Regions from separate parts of the Mesorhizobium sp. ISC11 genome, predicted to be linked through region 1. Evidence: predicted binding sites of a transcription regulator. Region 1 holds the regulator's gene; each other region holds the start of a gene.
What was found. Region 1 encodes LexA, which represses DNA repair genes until DNA is damaged. Its sites were predicted from a motif close to TGTTCNNNNTGTGTTCNG; they were not measured.
Positions count from the first base shown of each region.

Region 2: RPF88_RS14985 (PA0069 family radical SAM protein) is a predicted target of LexA. The motif match lies at 2,104-2,121, and genes of this name have one in related genera.
Region 3: RPF88_RS21535 (DNA recombination protein RmuC) is a predicted target of LexA. The motif match lies at 5,811-5,828, and genes of this name have one in related genera.

Region 1 is NZ_JAVSPW010000001.1:1,798,369-1,805,780, forward strand. Features, by position in the region: gene RPF88_RS08975 (alpha/beta hydrolase) at 1-368, opposite strand, end outside; gene RPF88_RS08980 (AMP-binding protein) at 682-2,307, shown strand; gene kynA (tryptophan 2,3-dioxygenase) at 2,304-3,140, shown strand; gene kynU (kynureninase) at 3,218-4,465, shown strand; gene lexA (transcriptional repressor LexA) at 4,876-5,616, shown strand; gene RPF88_RS09000 (ComEC/Rec2 family competence protein) at 5,610-7,412, opposite strand, start outside.
Region 2 is NZ_JAVSPW010000001.1:3,008,436-3,015,847, forward strand. Features, by position in the region: gene moaB (molybdenum cofactor biosynthesis protein B) at 1-383, shown strand, start outside; gene RPF88_RS14975 (hypothetical protein) at 404-1,378, opposite strand; gene RPF88_RS14980 (glycosyltransferase) at 1,522-2,046, opposite strand; gene RPF88_RS14985 (PA0069 family radical SAM protein) at 2,196-3,350, shown strand; gene RPF88_RS14990 (ribonuclease HII) at 3,503-4,204, shown strand; gene RPF88_RS14995 (F0F1 ATP synthase subunit B) at 4,480-4,971, opposite strand; gene RPF88_RS15000 (F0F1 ATP synthase subunit B) at 4,982-5,581, opposite strand; gene RPF88_RS15005 (F0F1 ATP synthase subunit C) at 5,645-5,869, opposite strand; gene RPF88_RS15010 (F0F1 ATP synthase subunit A) at 5,955-6,713, opposite strand; gene RPF88_RS15015 (AtpZ/AtpI family protein) at 6,773-7,180, opposite strand.
Region 3 is NZ_JAVSPW010000001.1:4,431,294-4,438,705, forward strand. Features, by position in the region: partial or broken gene RPF88_RS21500 (LLM class flavin-dependent oxidoreductase) at 1-316, opposite strand, end outside; gene RPF88_RS21505 (DUF6481 family protein) at 595-1,023, shown strand; gene sugE (quaternary ammonium compound efflux SMR transporter SugE) at 1,161-1,475, opposite strand; gene RPF88_RS21515 (hypothetical protein) at 1,681-1,806, opposite strand; gene RPF88_RS21520 (transglutaminase-like domain-containing protein) at 2,119-2,928, shown strand; gene RPF88_RS21525 (cation diffusion facilitator family transporter) at 3,055-4,020, shown strand; gene RPF88_RS21530 (GFA family protein) at 4,082-4,486, shown strand; gene RPF88_RS21535 (DNA recombination protein RmuC) at 4,507-5,778, opposite strand; gene def (peptide deformylase) at 5,882-6,412, shown strand; gene RPF88_RS21545 (hypothetical protein) at 6,460-6,723, shown strand; gene fmt (methionyl-tRNA formyltransferase) at 6,840-7,412, shown strand, end outside.

The DNA of each region.
Region 1 (7,412 bases):
ACCTCCCGGACGATGCTTGCGATGCGTATGTCCGGGCACAGCGTGTAGGAGGGCATCGCAACGGCGAAGCCGCTGCCGACCGCGCCATTGGCGAGATGCGACCACAAGCTCTTGTCGGTCTCCAGCCAGTAACCGCCATGGATAATCACCACCAGTCCTTTGGGCGCGGCCTTGGGAAGGAAAAGATCGAGCCCATTGCGCGGCCCGTCGCCATAGGCGATGTCGAGCCGTGCCCGGCTCTCTGCCGAGAGCGCATCACGGAATGCTGCCGCTGGCTCGGCCCAGGCGGCTGGCCAACGGTCGCTGCCGGCAATGTTCGCGCCGTTGGCATAGGCATCATCCCAATCGACGATGTGACGTTCGAACATCTGCGCCCTCCCCCAAAACGGCATCGCTGTTGCGCTAGCAATGGCCAGCGCCACGCCATGCGTCAATGCTCAGGGCAAAAACATTTTAGGCTTGAAACAAATTTCGACTGGTGCGATCCTGCCCGTACGAACAGCCGACAATGGGAGGTCTGCTGTGCTGCCCTCACCTGCAGATGTTCACCCTTTCGGGCGCGCATCTCCGAGCAGGCGTGATGGGCAGCACGAAGCCTCCTCAGAGCAGGACCTTAGGATCCACCACATCCAGCCAAGGCGCATTGCGCACTGGCCAGGCAGCAGACGGGAGAGCGGCGACATGCTTGGGCCTTCAGCGCATATCGACACGTTCACGCGCGATCACCTGCCGCCGCCGGAGCAATGGCCCGATATACTGCTCGACGGCTTCGACTATCCCGAACGCCTCAACGCCGGTGTCGAACTTACCGACCGGCTGGTCGAGAAGGGCCTCGGCGACCGCACAGCCCTGATCGGCAATGGCCGCCGCCGCACCTACAAGGAACTGTCGGACTGGACGAACAGGCTCGCCCACGCGCTGGTCGAGAATTATGGCGTCGAGCCCGGCAACCGGGTGCTGATCCGCTCGGCCAACAACCCCGCCATGGTCGCCTGCTGGCTGGCTGCCACCAAGGTCGGCGCCGTGGTCGTCAACACCATGCCTATGCTGCGCGCCGGCGAACTGGCCAAGATCGTCGACAAGGCGGAAATCACCGTCGCGCTCTGCGACACCAGGCTGATGGACGAGATGACCGCCTGCGCCAAGGACAGCACCTTCCTCAAACAGGTCATAGGCTTCGACGGCACCGCCAACCATGATGCCGAGCTCGATCGTGCCGCTCTCGACAAGCCGGTGACATTCACCGCCGTCAACACCGGCCGCGACGATGTCGCGCTGCTCGGCTTCACCTCGGGCACGACAGGCGTGCCGAAGGCGACGATGCATTTCCACCGCGACCTCCTGATCATCGCCGACGCCTATGCCCGCGAAATCCTGGAGGTGACGCCGGACGACATCTTCGTCGGCTCGCCGCCGCTGGCCTTCACCTTCGGCCTTGGCGGGCTCGCTATCTTTCCCCTGCGCTTCGGTGCGGCGGCGACGCTGCTGGAGCAGGCGACGCCACCCAACATGATCCACATCATCGAGACCTACAAAGCGACGATCTCCTTCACCGCACCGACTGCCTACCGCGCCATGCTGAAGGCCATGGATGAAGGTGCCGATTTGTCTTCGCTGCGGGTTGCCGTTTCAGCCGGCGAAACCTTGCCCGCTCCGGTTTTCGAAGAGTGGACGCAAAAGACCGGCAAGCCGATCCTCGACGGCATCGGCGCCACCGAAATGCTGCACATCTTCATCTCCAACCGCTTTGGCGACATGAAGCCCGCGTCGACCGGCAAGCCGGTCGGCGGCTACGAGGCGCGCATCGTCGACGACGAGATGCGCGAAGTACCGCGCGGCGCGACCGGCAGGCTGGCGGTGCGCGGCCCGACCGGCTGCCGCTACATGGCCGATATCAGGCAGAAGGACTACGTGCGCGACGGCTGGAACATCACCGGCGACACCTTCACGCAGGACGAGGACGGCTTCTTCCATTTCGCCGCGCGCTCCGACGATATGATCGTCAGCGCCGGCTACAACATTGCCGGCCCCGAGGTCGAGGCCGCACTTCTGTCACATCCCGACGTCGCCGAATGCGCTGTCATCGGTGCCGAGGACGCCGAGCGCGGCCAGATCGTCGAGGCGCATGTCGTGCTGGTGCAGGGCGTGGCGCCTGACGCATTGACCACCAAGCGCCTGCAGGACCATGTCAAGGCGACGATCGCACCCTACAAATACCCGCGATCGGTGAAATTCATTGCTGCTTTGCCCAAGACCCAGACCGGCAAGATCCAGCGCTTCCGGCTGCGCACGGAGAAAGTCAATTGAGCGAGCCCTACGATCCGGCGTCCGAAGGCGCACAGATGTCGTTCAACGAGCGCATGTCGTACAGCGACTATCTGCACCTGGAGAAAGTGCTGGAGGCGCAGACGCCGCTGTCGTCGGCGCATGACGAGATGTTGTTCATCATCCAGCACCAGACCTCGGAACTGTGGATGAAGCTCGCTTTGCACGAGATTGGCGCCGCGATCCGCTCGATCCGCGCCGACCGGCTCGAGCCGAGCTTCAAGATGCTGTCGCGAGTCGCGCGCATCTTCGAGCAGCTGAACAATGCCTGGGATGTGCTGCGGACGATGACGCCCAGCGAATATACCGAGTTTCGCGACGCGCTCGGCCAGTCCTCGGGTTTTCAGTCCTGGCAGTATCGCGCCATCGAGTTCATGGCCGGCAACCGCAACCTGGCCATGCTCGGCCCTCACAAGCATCGGCCTGACCTTAGCGGAAAGCTGGAAGCCATCCTGGCCGAGCCATCGCTCTACGACGAAGCGTTGCTGCTTTTGGCGCGCAACGGATTCGACATCGGTGCCGATGCCAGGCGCACGGACTGGCGTGAGACGCGAACCGAGAATGAAGAGGTCCTGGTCGCCTGGCAGACTATCTACCGCGATCCGCAGCGCTACTGGATGTTCTACGAACTGGCCGAGAAGCTGGTCGACTTCGAGGATTATTTCCGCCGCTGGCGCTTCAACCACGTGACCACGGTGGAGCGCATCATCGGTCTGAAGCGCGGCACCGGCGGCACGTCGGGTGCTTCGTATCTGAAGAAAATGCTCGAGGTCGTGCTGTTTCCGGAGCTGTGGACGGTCCGCACCCGGCTCTGACATCATCGAAATGAGAACAGGCTCACCGAAGGGACGCTCTGTGGCGGAAACCCTTCGCGAACAACCGGGGACTGACCATGAGTGGAATTCCTGATCTCGCCGCAGTCGAAGCGATGGATGCCACGGATCCGCTGCGGGCCATGCGCGACCGTTTCATTCTGCCGGAGGGGGTGATCTATCTCGACGGCAATTCACTGGGGGCAGCATCTCATGCCGTTTTCGGCGAGCTGCAGCAGGCGGCGACGCAGGAATGGGCCCAAGATCTTATCCGAGCCTGGAACACGGCCGGATGGTTCGAGATGCCGATCGAACTCGGCGACCAACTCGGACGCCTGATAGGAGCCGCGGCCGGCCAGACCGTTGTCTGCGACACGACATCGACCAACATCTACAAGGTGCTGCACGCAGCGATGGAGATGCGGCCCGGCCGGTCAGCCATCGTCGCCGAAGGTGACAGTTTCCCCACCGACCTGTACATCGCCGAAGGCGTGGCCTCGACCCGGGATGGCGTCCTGCTGCGCCTCGCGGGTGTCGACGCGCCGACCATCGAAGAGCTGATCGACGAAAACGTCGCGGTGGTGCTGGTCAACCACGTCAATTACAAATCGGGTGAACTGCGCGACATGGCGGCGCTGACGCGCAGGGCTCATACGGCCGGAGCGTTGATCGTCTGGGATCTCTGCCACACCGCCGGCGCCCTGCCCGTCGAGCTCGATCAGGCAAATGCCGATTTCGCTGTCGGCTGCACGTACAAGTACCTCAACGGCGGTCCGGGCGCGCCGGCCTTCATCTATGCCGCGCAGCGCCACCACGGCGATATCAGCCAGCCGCTCAGCGGCTGGTGGGGCCATGCGCGGCCCTTTGCCTTCGAACGGGGTTATGTTGCCGGCACCGGCATCCGCCGTTTTCTGTGCGGTACGCAACCGGTCCTGTCGATGCGGGCGCTCAAAGGCGCGCTTGCCATCTGGAGCGACGTCGACATGGCGGCATTGCGAAAGAAGAGCGTCGCGCAGACAGAACTGTTCATCCAGCTCGTCGAAGCCAAGTGCGGCGCCTACGGTCTCACGCTGGAGACTACCCGCGACGCGACCAGGCGCGGCAGCCAGGTGTCGTTCCTTCACGACCATGGCTATCAAATCATGCGGGCGCTGATCGAGCGCGGGGTGATCGGTGACTTCCGCGCACCGTCGACCATCCGTTTCGGCTTCACGCCGCTCTATGTCAGCTACAAGGATGTGTGGCTGGCGGTTGAGGTTCTGGAAGACATTCTGCGCACGGGTGCATGGAAGGACCAGCGTTTCGCCGTCAAGGAAGCCGTTACCTGACGCACCGATCCCGGCGATCCGCCGTCGCTGCCCTCACTGCCTGGCAAATGACGGAGAGCTGAATTTCCAGCCAAAATGCCCAACTGACGTTGGCGTTTTGGCTCCGTTTCGTTCACGGCCAACGAACGTCCCGAAGGTTGCAATCGCCCCTTGTCGAGGTCGATCGACAGATAATGCCAAGCTTTGGTAGGGGATAAGCCACAGGTCATTAACCATAACAATTTCAATGTGAGCAGGCGCATTGCCGAAGGTGGCGCCCGTCGATCGTAACCCGCTGGCAAGCGCCAAATAATTTCAGCAGCCTTAACAAATTCATTAAACTTTAAACGGTTGCAGAACACAACTGGAACAGATAGTGTTTGTTCTGGGTTTGTTTTTCGATTCTGGTTTCAGGGAACCTGGGGGCCGCCATGCTGACACGCAAGCAACATGAACTGCTGATGTTCATCCATGAACGCCTGAAGGAGAGCGGCATTCCGCCATCCTTCGACGAGATGAAGGAGGCGCTCGACCTTGCCTCCAAATCCGGGATTCATCGGCTGATCACGGCCCTTGAGGAGCGCGGCTTTATCCGCCGGCTGCCCAATCGGGCCCGCGCGCTGGAAGTGCTGCGGCTGCCGGACTCCATCGCGCCAGGCCTCAATGCGGCAAAGAAGTTTTCGCCAAGCGTCATCCAGGGCAGTCTTGGTCAGGGTGGTGCTCTTGGCCGGCAGATCAAGCCGGCGCCTTCGCGGATGCCTTCGCCCGGCAATGACGACGATGCGGTCTCTGCCGTTTCGATCCCGGTCATGGGTCGCATCGCCGCCGGCGTGCCGATCGATGCCATCCAACATCAGACGCATTCGATTTCGGTGCCGCCGGACATGATCATGGGCGGCGCGCACTATGCACTGGAGGTCAAGGGCGATTCGATGATCGAGGCCGGCATCTTCGACGGCGACACCGTTATCATCCGTAACGCCGACACGGCCAGCCCCGGCGAGATCATCGTGGCGCTGGTCGATGAAGAGGAAGCGACGCTGAAGCGGTTCCGCCGCAAGGGCGCCTCGATTGCCCTCGAAGCCGCCAATCCAGCCTATGAGACACGGATTTTCGGGCCGGACAGGGTCAAGGTGCAAGGCAAGCTCGTCGGCCTGATCCGTCGCTACTGAGACGGCTGTGGGTTGACCACTGGCTTCTCGGGTTTCTTGAAGGGTGCCAGCCCCCTCGCCTCGCGAGAGTATTTGCGTTGCGTGTGCCAGGGCCGATATGGGCTGTCCACCGCGAAGCTGATCGTCGCCGGCGTGGTCGCCGATTGGCGATCGAAGAAGACCGCGGCACTGCCTTTGCGAGCCAGTTGCCGCTTGGTGATGACGAGAACCAGTTGGTTATGACAGGCGTCATAGGCGGTGGCGTCGTTGACGACGATCAGCTCGGCGAAGCCGCAGGCTTTCCAGGTGTCCTTGCGGTCCTCGACATAGGCAATGATCGCACCGGACATGTGCCTGGCCACGCAAACGCCTGAGGAGCAATAGAACGGCGATCCCGGCGGTAGCTCAACGGCATCCGCGACGTCGAATTGCCCATCCCTGTTGTCGAACACTTCCGGAACGACGATGGTTTCCGATGTCAGCGCGCGTTTCCAGTTGTCGACGGTGAATTCGTTCGGCCGTTGCCGGCTAACGGCAAGCTCACCGCCACCGATCGGCAACGCCACCAGCCGGGCGTCTTCCGAGATCAGCACATCGGGCGTGCGCGTATCCGAGACGGTCAGCAAGCCTGCCAACGCGAATGGCAGAGCCGCGAGCCGCAGCCATGTCGTCGCCATCGTCGCGATGACCAGGGCAATGGCCACCAGCAGGACCGACTGTTGCGAAATCAGCCCGACCCCATCGACAGGCGAACGCTCGGAGATCCAGCCCGATATGGCGATCATCATCGTCAGGCCCTTGCCCATCAGGTAGAGAGCTGGCCAATCCAATCCGAAAGGCATCAGCAGCGCGCTGGCGACGGCCAGGAACATGACGACGGTGACGATCGGCATAACCGCGAGATTGGCGAACAGGCTGAGCGGCGACACACGCTGAAAATGCCAGATGGCAAACAGCGTCGTGGCGCTGCCGGCGATGATCGAGGTCATGGCCAGACCAATTGCCGCCAGCAGGAATTTTCGTGTCAGGAACCCGGGCAAGGATCGCTTCGGCGGCGGCGGTCTTGCTTTTCCCGCGCGGTGATCCGCCCAGCCGGCATAAGCGCCGACCAGAGCCGCGGTCGCGGCGAACGACATCTGAAAACTCGGGCCGACCACCTCATGCGGCGACACCACGATGACGGCGATCGCCGAGATCGCCAGATTGCGCATGGTGAGTGCTGCTCGATCGAACAGAACTGCAATCAGCATCACTGCCAGCATGATGAAGCTGCGCTCGGCGGCGACGACGATACCTGAGATGACGAGGTAGGCTGCGATCGAGAACAGTGCGGCGGCAGCGGCATACTTCTTGACCGGGCGACGCGCGGAAAGATCGGGAAACAAGGCGAAGGCGCCGCGCAGCAACCCCATGATGGTGCCGGCGACCAGAGCCATATGCAGCCCCGAAATGGAGATGATGTGGTAGATGCCGGTACGTCGCATCGCCTCATTGATGTCGTCGGGAATGCCGGCGCGCACGCCGACGATCAGCGCCGCGGCGATCTCGCCTTCGGCGCCGCCGACGCTCGCCCTGATATGGTCGGCGATGCCTTCACGGGCATTTTCCACGCTGGAGGAAATTCGGGCCGACAGCGGCATGTCGCCATCATCGCTGACGACAAGCTTTGGATTGCCGAGAAAGAATCCGCTGCCACCAATGCCGGCAAAATAGCTGTCGAAGGAGAAATCATAGCTGTCCGGTCGCACCGGCCCGGTCGGCGGCAAAAGCTTGGCATATCCAGTGATGAGAGAGCCTGCGGTCACGTCAGCCGGGAT
Region 2 (7,412 bases), 1.2 Mb from region 1:
AAATCCGCGACACGGTTCTGGCGTGGTCGCGGGACAAGAATATCGATGTCGTCATCACCACCGGCGGCACCGGTTTCACCGGCCGTGACGTGACGCCGGACGCGCTGGAGCCGATCTTCGAAAAGCGCATGGATGGCTTTTCGGAAGTGTTCCACCGGATCTCCTACGACAAGATCGGCACCTCGACGATCCAGAGCCGGGCGACCGGCGGCGTCGTCAACGCCACCTTCGTCTTCGTGCTGCCGGGTTCGCCAGGCGCCTGCAAGGACGCGTGGGACGGCATCCTGAAGGCACAGCTCGACTACCGGCATATGCCGTGCAACTTCGTCGAGATCATGCCGCGCCTGGACGAGCATTTGCGGCGCGGCAAATCAGCTCCGTAAAGCCGAGGCAAGCGTCGCTCTCAGCGGATGACCGGCTCGCCATGAAACCGCCGGCGCGACGGCGGCGAGACGCCGAAGCCGACTTCCATCATCAGTCGGGGCGTGCGTGCCGGCACGGTGCCCATATGGAAGCCAAAAGGGTCCTCGACGAAACCGAGACCGGCCTCGCCGGTCAGCGTCACCGGGCTCTGCTCGCCATAGACATCCAGGACCTGTTGCGCGGGGTGGCCAACCAGAAGCGTGAGCTGGTGCTTGAGGCTGCGGCGCTTGTGGCTGCCCCTGACATAGACATGCGGACCGGTGTCGGCGTCGACCGGCTTGAGGTAGAAGAAGAATTTCAGCATGCGCCAATCATCGAGGTCGAAATGATACTTGCCGAGCGAGGCGAGGTTCTTGTCGGCATCCGAAGCGGCACCGGTTAGAAAACTCCACCAGACGCGCGTCGTGATCAGTTTTGCCTGGCCGCCGAGATAGTGCGCGGCAATATCCAGAAGCAGCGGATCGCGCTGGATGGCAAGCGCCGCCGGGCAGTCGAGGATGCGCTCGAAAAAATGCCCGCTGAGCAGCGAGCGGCCAAGGCGTTTCTCGGCCTCGGCATGTTCCCCCGGCATGAATTCGAGACGGCGGTCGAAATTGCCGAAGCAAGGCGTGCGCCCGGCGAAGTCGGCGATCTCTTCATGGATATCAGGCGGCAGGACCAAGCCTGAGAACAGCCCGTCGGAGCGCAACGCATCGACGACCGCTCCCCGTTCGACACCGGCAAACATCGTATCCCCGGCATTGGCGACCGGGCGGGCGCGTTTTGCGCCCAGCCAATGCATGCGGCGTCCAGGCATTGTGCGCGCCAGCACGAACATCGGCAGCCAGGCGGGGTTTTCGCGCAGGTCCTTGAGATAGGTCGGAATGCGCACCGCGATGCGTCGCAACAGACTGCCGTCGCGCGCAATAGCCTCGAGACTGGCCGCGCCGGATGTGTCGGGGGTTGAAAGCTTCATTGGGTCCTCGGCTATGAGAGCACCACCGATGCCGCATCGGTGCTCGCCACTCGGCATGTCCCAAACCCAATTCCCGCTTGAACGGACGCTAACCCCGCGTCAGATTTTGTGCAATGCACAATGGCCTGAGCAGCTGCAAAAAATCATGTCGAGGAGCGGCGTTCCTGCTTGGCGGGCGCCATCCAGATCTCGGCGTCGAGCCGCTTCGTTGCGAGGCCGCGGGCGATGGCCTCAGCACTGCCGGCACTCTTGGCCGCGGCCGCCGCCTGACGCTTGCTGATCAGCAATCCGTCGGCCAGGGCGCGGTTTCCCGAAAAGACCCGTGCCAGGAATGGCGTGCGGCTGGCCCGCGTGCGCGAAAACCGTGCGGCCATGGTCTGCCTGGCCGTATGCGCGACAACCTCATCGATCCAGCCCTCCACCAACCGCGCGCCCGGTTCCAGGAGCAGCAACCAGTCCCCCTTGGCCTGGCGGATGCCGGCAGCGACACCGCCGGTCACGTACTGACAGCCGGCATGCTCGGCCACACGATGCGTCTGGTCGGCGGAGCCTGTGTCGCAGACGATGACTTCACGCACCACGCCTTCGACCGCGCCGCCAATCAGCGAGGCGAGCGTGCGGGCGAGGCCCTCCTCGTCATTGCGGGTTTCGATGAGAACACTGAGCATCCTTAGCCGAATAGCGGAAAGCGCCGCACAGCGCCAGTTTTGCATCGCACCATAGAAAGTTCTTGCTTTGTTCTCATCGATGAAATAGGAATAATTTCATGAACAGAGCGATTCGACACAACACGGACAGTCCCTGGGAGCGGGCGAAAATGGAACAGATCGTGCGCGCCGACATTGCAGCTTTCGGAGCAGGAAGAGCCGAGATGGCCAATGCGATGGTCGAGCAGAGCGGCATGCGTGTCCGCCCGGACCGCAACCGCGGCAGGTCGGCCGGCATCAACCCGTCCGGCCGATTCGAGCCAGTCAGCCGGCACGTGTTCGACGATGGCTGGAATTCGCTGGAAGAACTGCCCCCCTTCAAGACCGAAGTGCAGGTCGAGAAGCCGCGCACCATCATCACCCGCAACGAATCGCCCGACATTTCCTTCGACCGTTCCATCAACCCTTATCGCGGCTGCGAGCATGGCTGCGTCTATTGCTTTGCCCGCCCGACGCACGCGTTCATGGGCCTGTCGCCGGGTCTGGATTTCGAATCGAAGCTGTTCGCCAAACCTGATGCGGCGCGCTTGCTCGACAAGGAGCTTTCGAAGGACAGCTATCAGCCGCGCACCATCGCCATCGGCACCAACACCGACCCCTACCAGCCGATCGAGAAGCAATACCGGATCATGCGCGAAATCCTCGAAGTGCTGGAAGCGCGCGGCCATCCGGTCGGCATCGTGACAAAGTCCGCCCTGGTGACGCGCGATATCGATATCCTGTCGCGCATGGCCGAACGAGGGCTCGCCAAGGTGGCGCTGTCGGTGACGACGCTCGACCGCATGCTGGCGCGCACCATGGAGCCGCGCGCGTCGACGCCGACCAAGCGGCTGGAAGCGATCCGGCAGCTTTCGGATGCCGGCATTCCGGCGTCGGTCATGGTGGCTCCGATCATTCCGGGCCTGACTGATCCGGAGATGGAACGCATCCTCGATTCGGCACGTGCGGCCGGCGCGCGCGAGGCGGGTTATGTGATCCTGCGGCTGCCGCTGGAGGTCAGCCCGATCTTCAAGGACTGGCTGCTGCGCCATTATCCCGACCGTTACCGCCATGTGATGTCGCTTGTCCGCTCCATGCGTGACGGCAAAGACTACGATTCGGAATGGGGCAAGCGCATGAAGGGCGCCGGTCCCTATGCCTGGCAGATCGGCCGGCGCTTCGAGATCACAGCCAAGCGGCTTGGTCTCAATGCCGAACGGCGCACGCTGCGGACCGATCAGTTCGTTGCCGCCGGGAAAGACCAGGTGCAACTGACGCTGCTTTGAAGAGACAATTCGTCGCGATGGATTGATCCGTCGCGCACCAAGAATCCCGTCCGGCCTGCCCCGGCCTGCAGACGGTGCCCTCCCGGTCCGGCGCCCCACCCGACCCGGAGGGACTTGCGGAGAATCGGAGCCGATGCGAACCTCGCCGCAACATGGCTCGCGCGCGTTCTGATTCTCCGCCTCTCTTTGAGATCATCGAGAAGCCCGACTTCTCCTTCGAGACGAAGGCGATGGCGGAGGGCCTGTGGCCGGTCGCCGGGATGGACGAGGCAGGCCGCGGCCCCCTGGCCGGGCCGGTGGTCGCCGCAGCGGTGGTGCTCGATCCCGCCAACATTCCCGACGGCCTCGACGATTCCAAACGCCTCAGCCATTTACAGCGTGAGGCCCTGTTCCTGCGCATTCTCGGCTCCGCACAGGCGGTCTCGATGGCCTCCATCAGCGCCGAGGGCATCGACGGCAGCAACATCCTCAAGGCAAGCCTGGAAGCCATGCGGCGCGCGCTGGTAGGGCTGTCGGTCCGGCCGAAGCTTGCGCTTGCCGATGGACGCGACGTGCCGCCGGGACTGCCTTGTGAAGGGCGCGCGCTGATCAAGGGCGACCAGCGTTCGCAGTCGATCGCCGCCGCCTCGATCGTCGCCAAGGTGATGCGCGACCGCATGATGTGCGGCTGCGGCAACCATCACGACCGCTACGGGTTCGAAGTCCATATGGGCTACGCCACGGTTCGTCATCGCACCGCGATCGAAGCGCATGGCCCGGTGGCGCGGCTGCACCGCGTGTCGTTTGCGCCATTCCGGCTGGGTGGGGCCGAGGTGGACGTGGTGGAAGAAGAGAGCTTCGCCGGGCTGGATTGAGCGACGACGACGACAAGCCAATCTCCCCCCTTGTGGGGGAGATGTCCGGTAGGACAGAGGGGGGCGCTGTCCCGCCGGCCTCTCAATCGATTGCAGTTATGCCCTCAGGCTTGTCCCGATAGACCTTAGGACAACAAAGGTTAGCGTTCCTTCACGCCCCCCTCTGCCCTGCCGGGCATCTCCCCCACGAGGGGGGAGATTGGCAGCTTCAGCGCCGCAACAAAAAAGCCGCCGGGTTGCCCGGGCGGCTTTCGATGACTGGCTAGACGAACCGCCTAATTCAGCTTCGACTTCACGTCCGCGAGCGAAGCCTTGAACAGATCTGCACCGGCCTTGGCGTCGATCTTGCCGGCAAGCAGCGCGCGTGCTGCCTCGACGGCGATGTCGACGGCGCTGGCGCGCACTTCGCTGATGGCATCACGCTCGGCCTGACCGATCTTCTGTTCGGCAAGCGCGGTGCGCCTGACGACATAGTCCTCGGTCTTCTTATGCGCGTCGGCGGCAAGCATGTCGGCTTCGCGCTTGGCGGCAGCGACGATGTCGGCGGCCTCCTGCTCGGCTTCCTTGCGCTTGCGCTGGTACTGGCCGAGCAGCTGCTGGGCCTCCTCGCGCAGCCGGCGCGCTTCGTCCAGTTCATTGCTGATCCTGGCGGCACGGGCGTCGAGCGCCTTGGCGATCATGCCAGGCACCTTGATGTAGACGGCAACGCCGAGGAAGATGATCAGGGCTATCGTGGCCCAGAGCGTCGCGAGAGATGTGTAATCCATGATGCGCTCCTCACCGGGCCACGGATTTGACCGCGGCCGCGATCTCGGCCTTGCTGGCCTTGCCGCCAACCAGAGCCTCGACGATCGCCGAAGCGGTGTCCTCGGCGATGCTGCCGACTTCCTTCATGGCATTGGCCTTGATGGAAGAAATGCGGGCTTCGGCTTCGCCAAGCTTCGCGTCGAGCGCAGCCTCGACCTTCTTGCGAGCGGTGTCGGCCTCGGCCTTGGCAGCGTCGTTGGCCTGCTGGCCGATCGCGTTGGCCTTGGTCTTGGCTTCCGCCAGTTCCTGCTCGTAGGCAGCAACGGCGGCGTCGGCCTCGCCCTTCAACCTGGCCGCCTGGTCGAGGTCCTGCGTGATGCGATCGTTGCGGACATCGATGATGCCGCCGACGCGCGGCATCACCACCCGCTTCAGGAAGAGATAGAACAGCCCGAAGGTGATCGCCAGCCACAGAAGCTGCGACGGGAACGTCGCCGGATCGAATGGCGGAAACGTGCCATGCGCTTCAGCAGGCACGCTGGTGCCGGAATGCGTGTCGCCTTCCGTCGCAGCGTGGCTGGTATCGGCTGATGGCGCGGACTCTTGCGCAAAGGCAGATGTCACGAACATGGACTATCCCCGAAATTCAGGCCCGCCGCTTGCGCGGCCGGCCTGTCCAATCTTCCCGAGTGCTCAGCCGAACAGGGCCAGAAGCGCGATGAGAAGCGAGAAGATGCCCAGAGCTTCGGTCACGGCAAAGCCGAAGATCAGACGGCCGAACTGGCCATCGGCGGCCGACGGGTTGCGCAGTGCGCCCGCCAGGTAGCTGCCGAAGATGTTGCCGAGGCCAATGCCCGCGCCACCCATGCCCAGGCAAGCGATGCCGGCGCCGATGTACTTTGCTGCTTCTGCGTCCATTTGTTCAACTCCTTTGGATCTAAAATTCCGTTGCGATTCCATCCGGCGCCAATGTTGGAAATCTTTGGGCCGGAAACTTTTGGACCTAGTGCCCTGGATGCAGGGCGTCGTTGAGATACATGCAGGTCAACACGGCAAAGACGTAGGCCTGCAGGAAGGCGACCAGCAGTTCCAGTGCCGTCAGCGCCACCGCCATCGCCAGAGGCAGGATCGAGCCGGCGACGCCAACCGCGCCGAGCGCGCTCAGGCTGACGACGAAGCCGGAGAACACCTTCAGCGTGATGTGGCCGGCGAGCATGTTGGCGAACAGACGAACCGAGAGGCTGACCGGGCGCGACACGAAGGAGATTACTTCGATCAGCACCACGAGAGGCAGCAGGAAGACCGGCACGCCGTGCGGCACGAACAGTTTCAGGAAGCCAAGACCATGCTTCATGAAGCCGTAGACGACCACGGTTGCGATCACCAGCACGGCAAGGCCGAAGGTGACGATAATGTGGCTGGTGACGGTGAAGAAATAGGGGAACAGGCCAAGCAGATTGGCGACGAGCACGAACATGAACAGCGAGAACACGAGAGGGAAGAACTTCATGCCCTGCGTGCCGGCGGCGTCGCGCAACATGTTGCCGACAAACTCGTACGCCATCTCGGAGACCGACTGAAGCCGCCCGGGAACCAGGCTGCGGCTCGACGTCGTGAGAAACAGGAATCCAGCCGCGACGATCACGGTTGCGACCATGAACAGCGCCGAATTGGTGAAAGACAGGTCATAGCCGCCGATGTCGATCGGAATCAGCTTGTTGATATGGAACTGGTGGATCGGATCGACCTTGTCAGCTGCCACGTTCAAACCCCGTCAATGCCGCGTACGGCCTCGTTACCATTACCGCACATGGTGCGCGGTCATTTCTTGTCGTCTTGGCCACGGCGCGATTTATCGCCCTGTCCAAATTCTGCCACGACGCCGGCGGAACGCATCACATTGAGCACTCCGGCGCCAAAACCAAGCAGCAGAAACACGATCAGACCCCATGGCGATGTCCCCGCCAGACGGTCGATGACCCAGCCGATGCCGGCACCCACCACCACCCCGGCGATAAACTCGCTGGAGAGTTTGAGCGCCTGACCATAACCGGCCACACTGCCCGCTTTCGCGTCGTCTTTCCCCTCGAGCCGGCCCGGCCGCCTTGTCGCAAGCGAAGCTTCAAGGTCACGGCGGCGGCGCTCAAGATCGTCGTCGCGGATGTCGGGTTCATGCTGATTGCCGCGGCCGGTTTCTCCGGTTCCGTCTGGCCCATTCTTGTCGGCCATCGCAACCCCCCTGCCCGGTCAGACCGTCACCGTCCGTCCGCTTCTAAAGTCGCCGGCAACATAGTTAGAGGGTTTGCGCCCGTCAAGCCACGGGCGGAAGTTCATTGCCATGTATTTTAGGCAATAAAATCAATGAATTACGAAGGTGCGACATCGTGCCCGCCAGGATGACGAGGATGCATGGCGCGAATCCCCCGCGCAATGGCTCTTTGATCGGCTGCGCGCCACATCA
Region 3 (7,412 bases), 2.6 Mb from region 1:
CGGCGCGGCCGCCCGACAGAAGATCGAGCGTGGCAAATTGCTGGAAAACGCGCACCGGGTCATCGGAAGACAGAACGGTGACCGCGCTGGTCAGCTTGATGCGCTTCGAACGCTCGGCCGCCGCGGCCAGGGCCACGACCGGTGCGGAGGCGGCATAGTCGGGCCGGTGATGCTCGCCGAGGCCGAAGACGTCGAGGCCGACCTGGTCGGCCAGCACGATCTCCTCGATCAGGTTGCGCAGCCGCTCATGCGGGCCGATGGCACCGGGGCCCGGCTGCGGGCTGACGTCGGCGAATGTGTAGAGACCGAGTTCCATTTGATGTCATCCTGGTGTTGGGTTTTCGGGTTAGACGTAGCGACGCCTCAGCCGCGCCGCCAGTGGGGCGGACGGTGAACAGTGCATGTCGGTTTCGGCTCTATCTCTTCGTCGCCATTCCGGACGGAAAACCGCTTCACACTTTTCCTGGAATTGCTCCAAAGGCGTCTCCCGAGTGCAACAGCCGACAATTTCATGGCTGCCATGCCGTTTTGGCGCTTGAACTCTCGGTTTTCGCGCGTATGTAAGCGTCGCGAATTGACTTCAGGGAAGTGGACTTGGCTATCTACAGGGAAAAAGACGTTTTCGAGCGGCGCAATGCCGCAAACGAGGCAAAGAAGGCGCTCCTCGAGCGCTTCAAGGCAAAGCCGGCGGCGGATGATCCCGCAGTGCTGGCGCGGCAGGCTGAACGCAAGGCTATCCTTGCGGCCCGCGAAATCCGCGAGGCCGAAAAGGCCCGGCTGAAGCAGGAGAAGCTGGCACGCGAAGCGGTCGAGAAGGCCGAGCGCGAGGCAGCAGCCGAAGCGGCACGTATCGCCGCCGAGGAAGCTGCACAGGCCGAGGCCAAGATTCGGGAATCCGAAGAGAACGAGCGCATCGCCCGTCTTCTGGCCGACGAAGCCGAACGCAAGGCCAAGCGTGACGCGCGTTATGCGGCACGCAAGCAGCGTACCGGCAGGACGCCTCCGGGCTTCTCCGCCCGCTAGCTCTCGGCTACGGAGCAATCTGCTTCGAGAATCAGGGTCGCTCGCAGCGGCCCTGAACGTGTTTGTCCCATGCATGTCGCCCTGGTCCCGGCTCTGGGAGGACGACATGCGCAAACCAAGAGACCTAAGCGTTACCGTCAGGCGGCGAACTTCAGCCCCATGATGCCGCAGACGATGAGCGCGATGCAGGCCAGCCTGATCGCGGTGGCCGGTTCGCCGAGCAGCCAGATGCCGAGCAGTGCCGTACCGACGGTGCCGATGCCGGTCCACACCGCATAGGCGGTGCCGACGGGCAGCGCCTTCAGCGCCAGGCCGAGCAGAGTGAGGCTGACGACCATCGAGGCAACGGTCAGCACGGTCGGCACCAGCTTCGAGAAGCCATCGGTGTATTTGAGGCCGATTGCCCAGCCGATCTCGAACAAGCCAGCGAAAAAGAGAAGAATCCACGACATCGACAACGCTCCATCAGAGCATCGGACCGAAAAGTGACTTCGGCGTCCGACGATCAGTCAAACAATGGCGGGTCGTCCCGTCCGGATTTGGGGAAGCGCGAGGTCGTCCCCGCCACGCCAATATAAGAATTTCGGGCGCTCGATCAACAGCGACCGGCAACAAGTGTCGCCGGCCGTAATCTTATTGCGAAGTGGATCGCCGGACCTACTTGTCCTTGAGCTTCATCGCCTTGACCGGCGGCGCCTTCAGCGCCGGAGCCGGAGCGGGCTTCTTGGCGTCCTTCTTCGGCTTGCGGGCTTCCTTGCCTGCCTTCATCGCACCTTTAGCCATGATTCGTTCCTCCTGATGTGAGAAGCCAAGTGAAACAAGAGAACCGCCCGACCGCAAGGGGTTAGCGACTGTTGCCGCCGACAGCGGATCGCTTTCAACCGGTTTCTAGAGCAATTCACCGTTTCGCGGAAACAGCGAATTGCTCTAACTCTTTGTTTTGACGCAATTCCGGACGGAAAACCGCTTCACACTTTTCCTGGAATTGCTCTAATTTGCTCGTAAACCATGGCGGTCCGTGCCATGGTCATTTTCGCACTGCAGCATCGACCCGAGCTTCGCCGGGTGATCGTCAGGCAGGCCGTCAGGACGACAATGCGAATCCACATCGGCTGCGAGATGAGCTTCGACTTTCCGCAGGAAACGCCGCTCATCGCGATGCTGAATGTGCACTATTCGCGGGCCTCCGATCTTGAGCGGCCGGATTTCCTGATTTCCAATCCACCGGTGCCGATCGAAAGCTATCGCGACAGTTTCGGCAATTGGTGCAACCGGCTTGTCGCGCCGCCCGGGCGCTTCACCTTCGGCACCGACGCGGTGATCCGCGACCCCGGCACCTTCGAGATGGGCGACCTGATGGCCTGGCAGCACGAGGTGCGCGACCTGCCGGCGGACACATTGCTGTTCCTGCTGCCCAGCCGTTTTTGCGAAAGCGACCTTCTGGCTGACGAGGCGTGGCGGCTGTTCGGCAACACGCCGCTGGGTATTCCGCGCGTGCAGGCGGTCTGCGACTTCGTCCACAGCCACATCGTCTTCAACTACGGCAATGCACGGCCGACGCGCACCGCGGCGGAAGCCTATCGTGAACGGAGCGGCGTGTGCCGCGACTACGCGCATCTCGCCGTCACCTTCTGCCGGGCGCTCAACATCCCAACACGCTATTGCACCGGCTACATCAGCGACATCGGTATGCCGAAGCCATGGGCAAGCATGGATTTCTGCGCCTGGGTGGAAGTCTATCTCGGCGGCCGCTGGCATGTCTTCGACCCGCGCAACAATGCACCGCGCATCGGCCGCATCCTGATCGCCTCCGGCCGCGACGCCGCCGACGTGCCGCTGACCCATATTTTCGGCCCGGGAACGCTTGCCGGCTTCAAGGTGTGGACCAGCGAGATCATCGAGTAGTCGCCGTTTTCCATAGACCGATCTCTCATGGCCGCTGCCGTGGACGACCCGACATTCGCGCGGTGTGATGCCTGTGGAGCTTTAGCGGCCTGGCCGCTAGACTGCGCCTTGAACGGGGCAAATGCCATGGCCGGGCACGGCGGCTCAAAAAAGGTGATCTACGCGGCGCTCGCCGGCAATCTCGCCATCGCGCTGACCAAGTTCGCCGCCGCCGCCTTTACCGGCAGTTCGGCGATGCTGTCGGAGGGCGTCCATTCGCTGGTCGATACCGGCAATGGCGGCCTGCTGCTCTACGGCATGCACCGCGCCGCTCGCCCGGCCGATCGCACGCATCCGCTCGGCCACGGCCGCGAACTCTACTTCTGGAGCTTCATCGTCGCGCTCCTCGTCTTCGCGCTGGGCGCCGGCGTGTCGTTCTACGAAGGCGTGGTCCATATCATGGCGCCGGAGCCGGTCGCCAACGCCAAGGTCAACTATATTGTTCTGGGCCTTTCCTTCCTGTTCGAAGGCAGTTCGTGGTGGGTGGCGCTGAAGGAGTTTCGCCGGCAGAAGGGCAGGCAAGGCTGGCTGCAGGCCGTGCAGTCGAGCAAGGATCCGAGCGTCTACACCGTGCTGTTCGAGGACAGTGCGGCACTTCTCGGCCTGATCGTCGCTTTCGCCGGCATATTGGCGGCGGAACTGCTGGAGATGCCGGAGCTCGACGGCGCCGCCTCTATCGGCATCGGGCTGATCCTTGGCGCGACCGCGATCTTCCTGGCCCGCGAAAGCAAGGGCCTGCTGATCGGCGAGCCGGCGTCGCCCGAGGTGCAGATGAAAGTGTTGGCGATCGTCCAGCAGGATCCGGCGGTGCAGCGGGCGAACGGCGTCCTGACCGTCCATATGGGGCCGACAGAGATCGTCGCCGGGCTCAGCATCGAGTTCGAGGACCATTTGACGGCGCCCGAGATCGAAGCTTGCGTCGAGCGCCTGGAGGCGCAGTTGAAGAAGGAAATGCCGGAGATCACACGGCTGTTCGTCAAGCCGCAGACGTCAGGCACCTGGGAGCAGCGGCGCAGGCTGATCGATTCCGCATCCGATCCTGCCCTGGACTAAAACCGTGCCATTGCCTCACGGCCTTGCGCCGCTAGATTGAAGGGGCTTTGGAGGAACGAAGATGAGAATAGACGGCGGCTGTCATTGTGGCGCCATCACCTACGAGGCGGAGGTCGATCCGGAAAAGACCACGATCTGCCACTGCACGGATTGCCAGCAACTGACTGGCACGGCTTTTCGCCTTACGGTTCCGGCGCCGGAAAGCAACTATCGCATCACCAAGGGCACGCCGAAAATCTACATCAAGATCGTGGCGAGCGGCGCCAAGCGCACCCAGGCCTTTTGCGCCGACTGCGGTTCGCATCTTTACGCCACGTCTGTCGGAGATGGTCCGAAGGTCTATGGAATTCGCGTGGGGACCGCGCGGCAGCGCCAGGATTTGATCCCGACACAGCAGAAATGGCACCGCTCGGCGCTGCACTGGCTGCCTGAATTTCAGGGCATGACCACGTTGGAGGAGCAGTAGCGCCGGTCCGGCACCGCGCCTCAATCGTCGCCTTCGACGACCCTCAGCCTGAGCTGCCCGGTTTTCGAATCGGCAACGCGCGCGCCGGTATCGACCTTGGCGGCGGGACCCCGTGACGCGGCGTCTACGGCGGCATCGCCGTCGGGCTGCGCGCCGAATTCCAGCGCCTCGATCTTCTGGCCGCGCTTGGTGACCTTCGACGTCGAAACCAGTATGTCGTCGATGTCCTTGGCCGACTGGCCGAAATGCACCTGCAGCTTGCGCACCCGCTCATCGACACGCGCAACATCCTCCATCAGCCGGATGACCTCGCCCTGGATCAGGTGCGCCTGTTCGCGCATGCGGGCATCCTTGAGGATCGCCTGGATGACCTGGATCGACAGCATCAGCAGCGACGGCGAGACGATGACGACGCGCGCACGGTGCGCCTTGTGCACGATCGCCTCGAAATTCTCGTGGATCTCGGCGAACACCGATTCCGACGGCACGAACATGAAGGCAGTGTCCTGCGTCTCGCCCTGGATCAGGTATTTTTCCGAGATATCGCGGACATGTATCTCGATGTCGCGGCGGAAGGCCTGCGAAGCTGCCTTCTGCAGATCGGCGCCATCGGCGGCGCGGATGGCGTTCCAGGCTTCCAGCGGAAATTTTGCATCGATGGCCAGCGACGGCGCGCCGTTCGGCATCTTCACCAGGCAGTCGGGCCGGCTGCCGTTCGACAGCGTCGCCTGGAACTCATAGGCACCGTGCGGCAGGCCGTCGGCAACGATCGCCTCCATGCGCGACTGGCCGAACGCGCCGCGCGTCTGCTTGTTCGAGAGGATCGCCTGCAATTGCACGACCTGGCCGGCGAGCGACTGGATGTTGCCTTGCGCGACGTCGATGACCGCCAGCCGTTCCTGCAATTTGGCCAGGCTCTCATGCGTGGATTTGGTCTGCTCGGTCATGGTCTGGCCGAGCCGGCCGGTCATGGCGTCGAGGCGTTGGCCGATCGATTGCGTCAGTTCCGCCTGCCGTGCGCCGAACACTTCCGCAATGGCGCCCATGCGGCCCTGCATTTCGGCCTGGCTTTGCAGAATGCCGGCCATCCGCACTTCCGCATCGCGGGCATGATCGGCGGCTTCCGCGGCCGCCACGGCGCGCGCCTTGGCCGACCGCCACAACGCAATGACCAGCGCCACGAACAGGGCCAGAAACAGCAAAACGCCGAAGGCCAGCGCATGGCCGAGCGTGATCGTTGTGGCGCCAAGCCGGGCGACAGGCTCCGAAAGGATGGTGCTCAAATCATTCATGTGGACAGCATAGACGATTCGCCGCGATAGCACAGATCAAAACGTGAACGCGCCTGATGCCAACCGGTTGACGCGTTTCGCTGGAGGTCTTAGGTGGAACGCCATGCCGATCAAGCCGCTCATCATCCTTCCCGACCCCATCCTGCGCCAGGTTTCCAAGCCCGTAGAGCGTGTCGACGCGCCTTTGCGCAAATTAGCCGACGACATGCTGGCGACCATGTATGATGCGCCGGGCATCGGGCTGGCGGCAATCCAGATCGGCGAGCCGCTGCGCTTGCTGGTGATCGATCTCGCCAAGGAAGACGAGACGCCGGCGCCGCATGTCTTCATCAATCCGGAAATCCTGGAGAGCGCCGACGCGCGCTCCGTCTATGAGGAAGGCTGCCTGTCGATCCCGGATTATTACGCCGAGGTCGAACGCCCCGCCGCCGTGCGGGTCAAATATCTCGACCGCGACGGCAAATTGCAGGAGATAGAGGCCGAGGGGTTGATGGCGACCTGCCTGCAACACGAGATCGACCACCTCAATGGCGTCCTGTTCATCGATCACATCTCGAAGCTGAAGCGCGACATGGTGGTAAAGAAATTCAAGAAGCTCGCCAGGGACAAGGCGCCGGGCAAGCTCGCGGGATAAGGTACGGGAGTCCCCTCCAGGCCTATTGTCGGCAGGATTGCCACCAAATGGAGATGCCGACGGTCGACATGCTGATCAGGGACATTCCTGAGCCTTTGAAGCGCGAGATCGAACTGGCGGCGCGCGAGGTCGGCCAGAGCGTCTCGGACAAGGCCATCGGCCTTCTGCGCAAAGGCATAGTTGCGGAGAGGCCGGCCCGAGAGGAGTCGAGCCTCTCGGCGTGGGCTGCAATTCGCTCGGCTTTCGTATCTGAAAGCGCAATTGGCGATGAATACGCGGAAATCATGGAGAAGATCGAAGCGGAAAGATAGCGCGACGGTCGTCCCGCGACTTCGACGGCCTTGACCTGAAGCTCGTAAACCCGTTTGAAGCGGATGCCTGAGCCGGCACACTGCGCGAGCAAGAAGACAGGATACCAGAAGAAAAAATGCCCCTTCGCGTCATCTTCATGGGTACGCCGGAGTTTTCGGTGCCGACCTTGCGCGCGATCGCCGAGGCTGGCCATGAGATATCAGCCGTCTATACCCAGCCGCCGCGCGCTGCCGGACGACGCGGGCTGGAGCTGACGCCGTCGCCGGTGCAGCGCGAGGCGGAGCGACTGGGCATCGAGGTGCGGACGCCGGTTTCGCTCAAAGGCGAGGCCGAACAGGCCGCTTTTCGCGCCTTGCAGGCCGATGTGGCGGTGGTCGTCGCCTATGGCTTGCTGCTGCCGAAGGCGGTTCTGGAGGCAACCCGGCTCGGCTGCGTCAACGGCCATGCGTCGCTTCTGCCGCGCTGGCGCGGCGCCGCCCCCATCCAGCGCGCCATCATGGCCGGTGACCTGGAAAGCGGCATGATGGTGATGCGCATGGAAGAGGCCCTGGACACCGGTCCGGTCGGGCTGGTTGAAAAGTGCGCCATCGAACCCGATATGACAGCCGGCGATCTGCATGATCGGTTGATGAGTGTCGGTGCTGCCTTGATGGTGGAAGCGCTGGCGCGGTTGGAAGGGAACACCCTG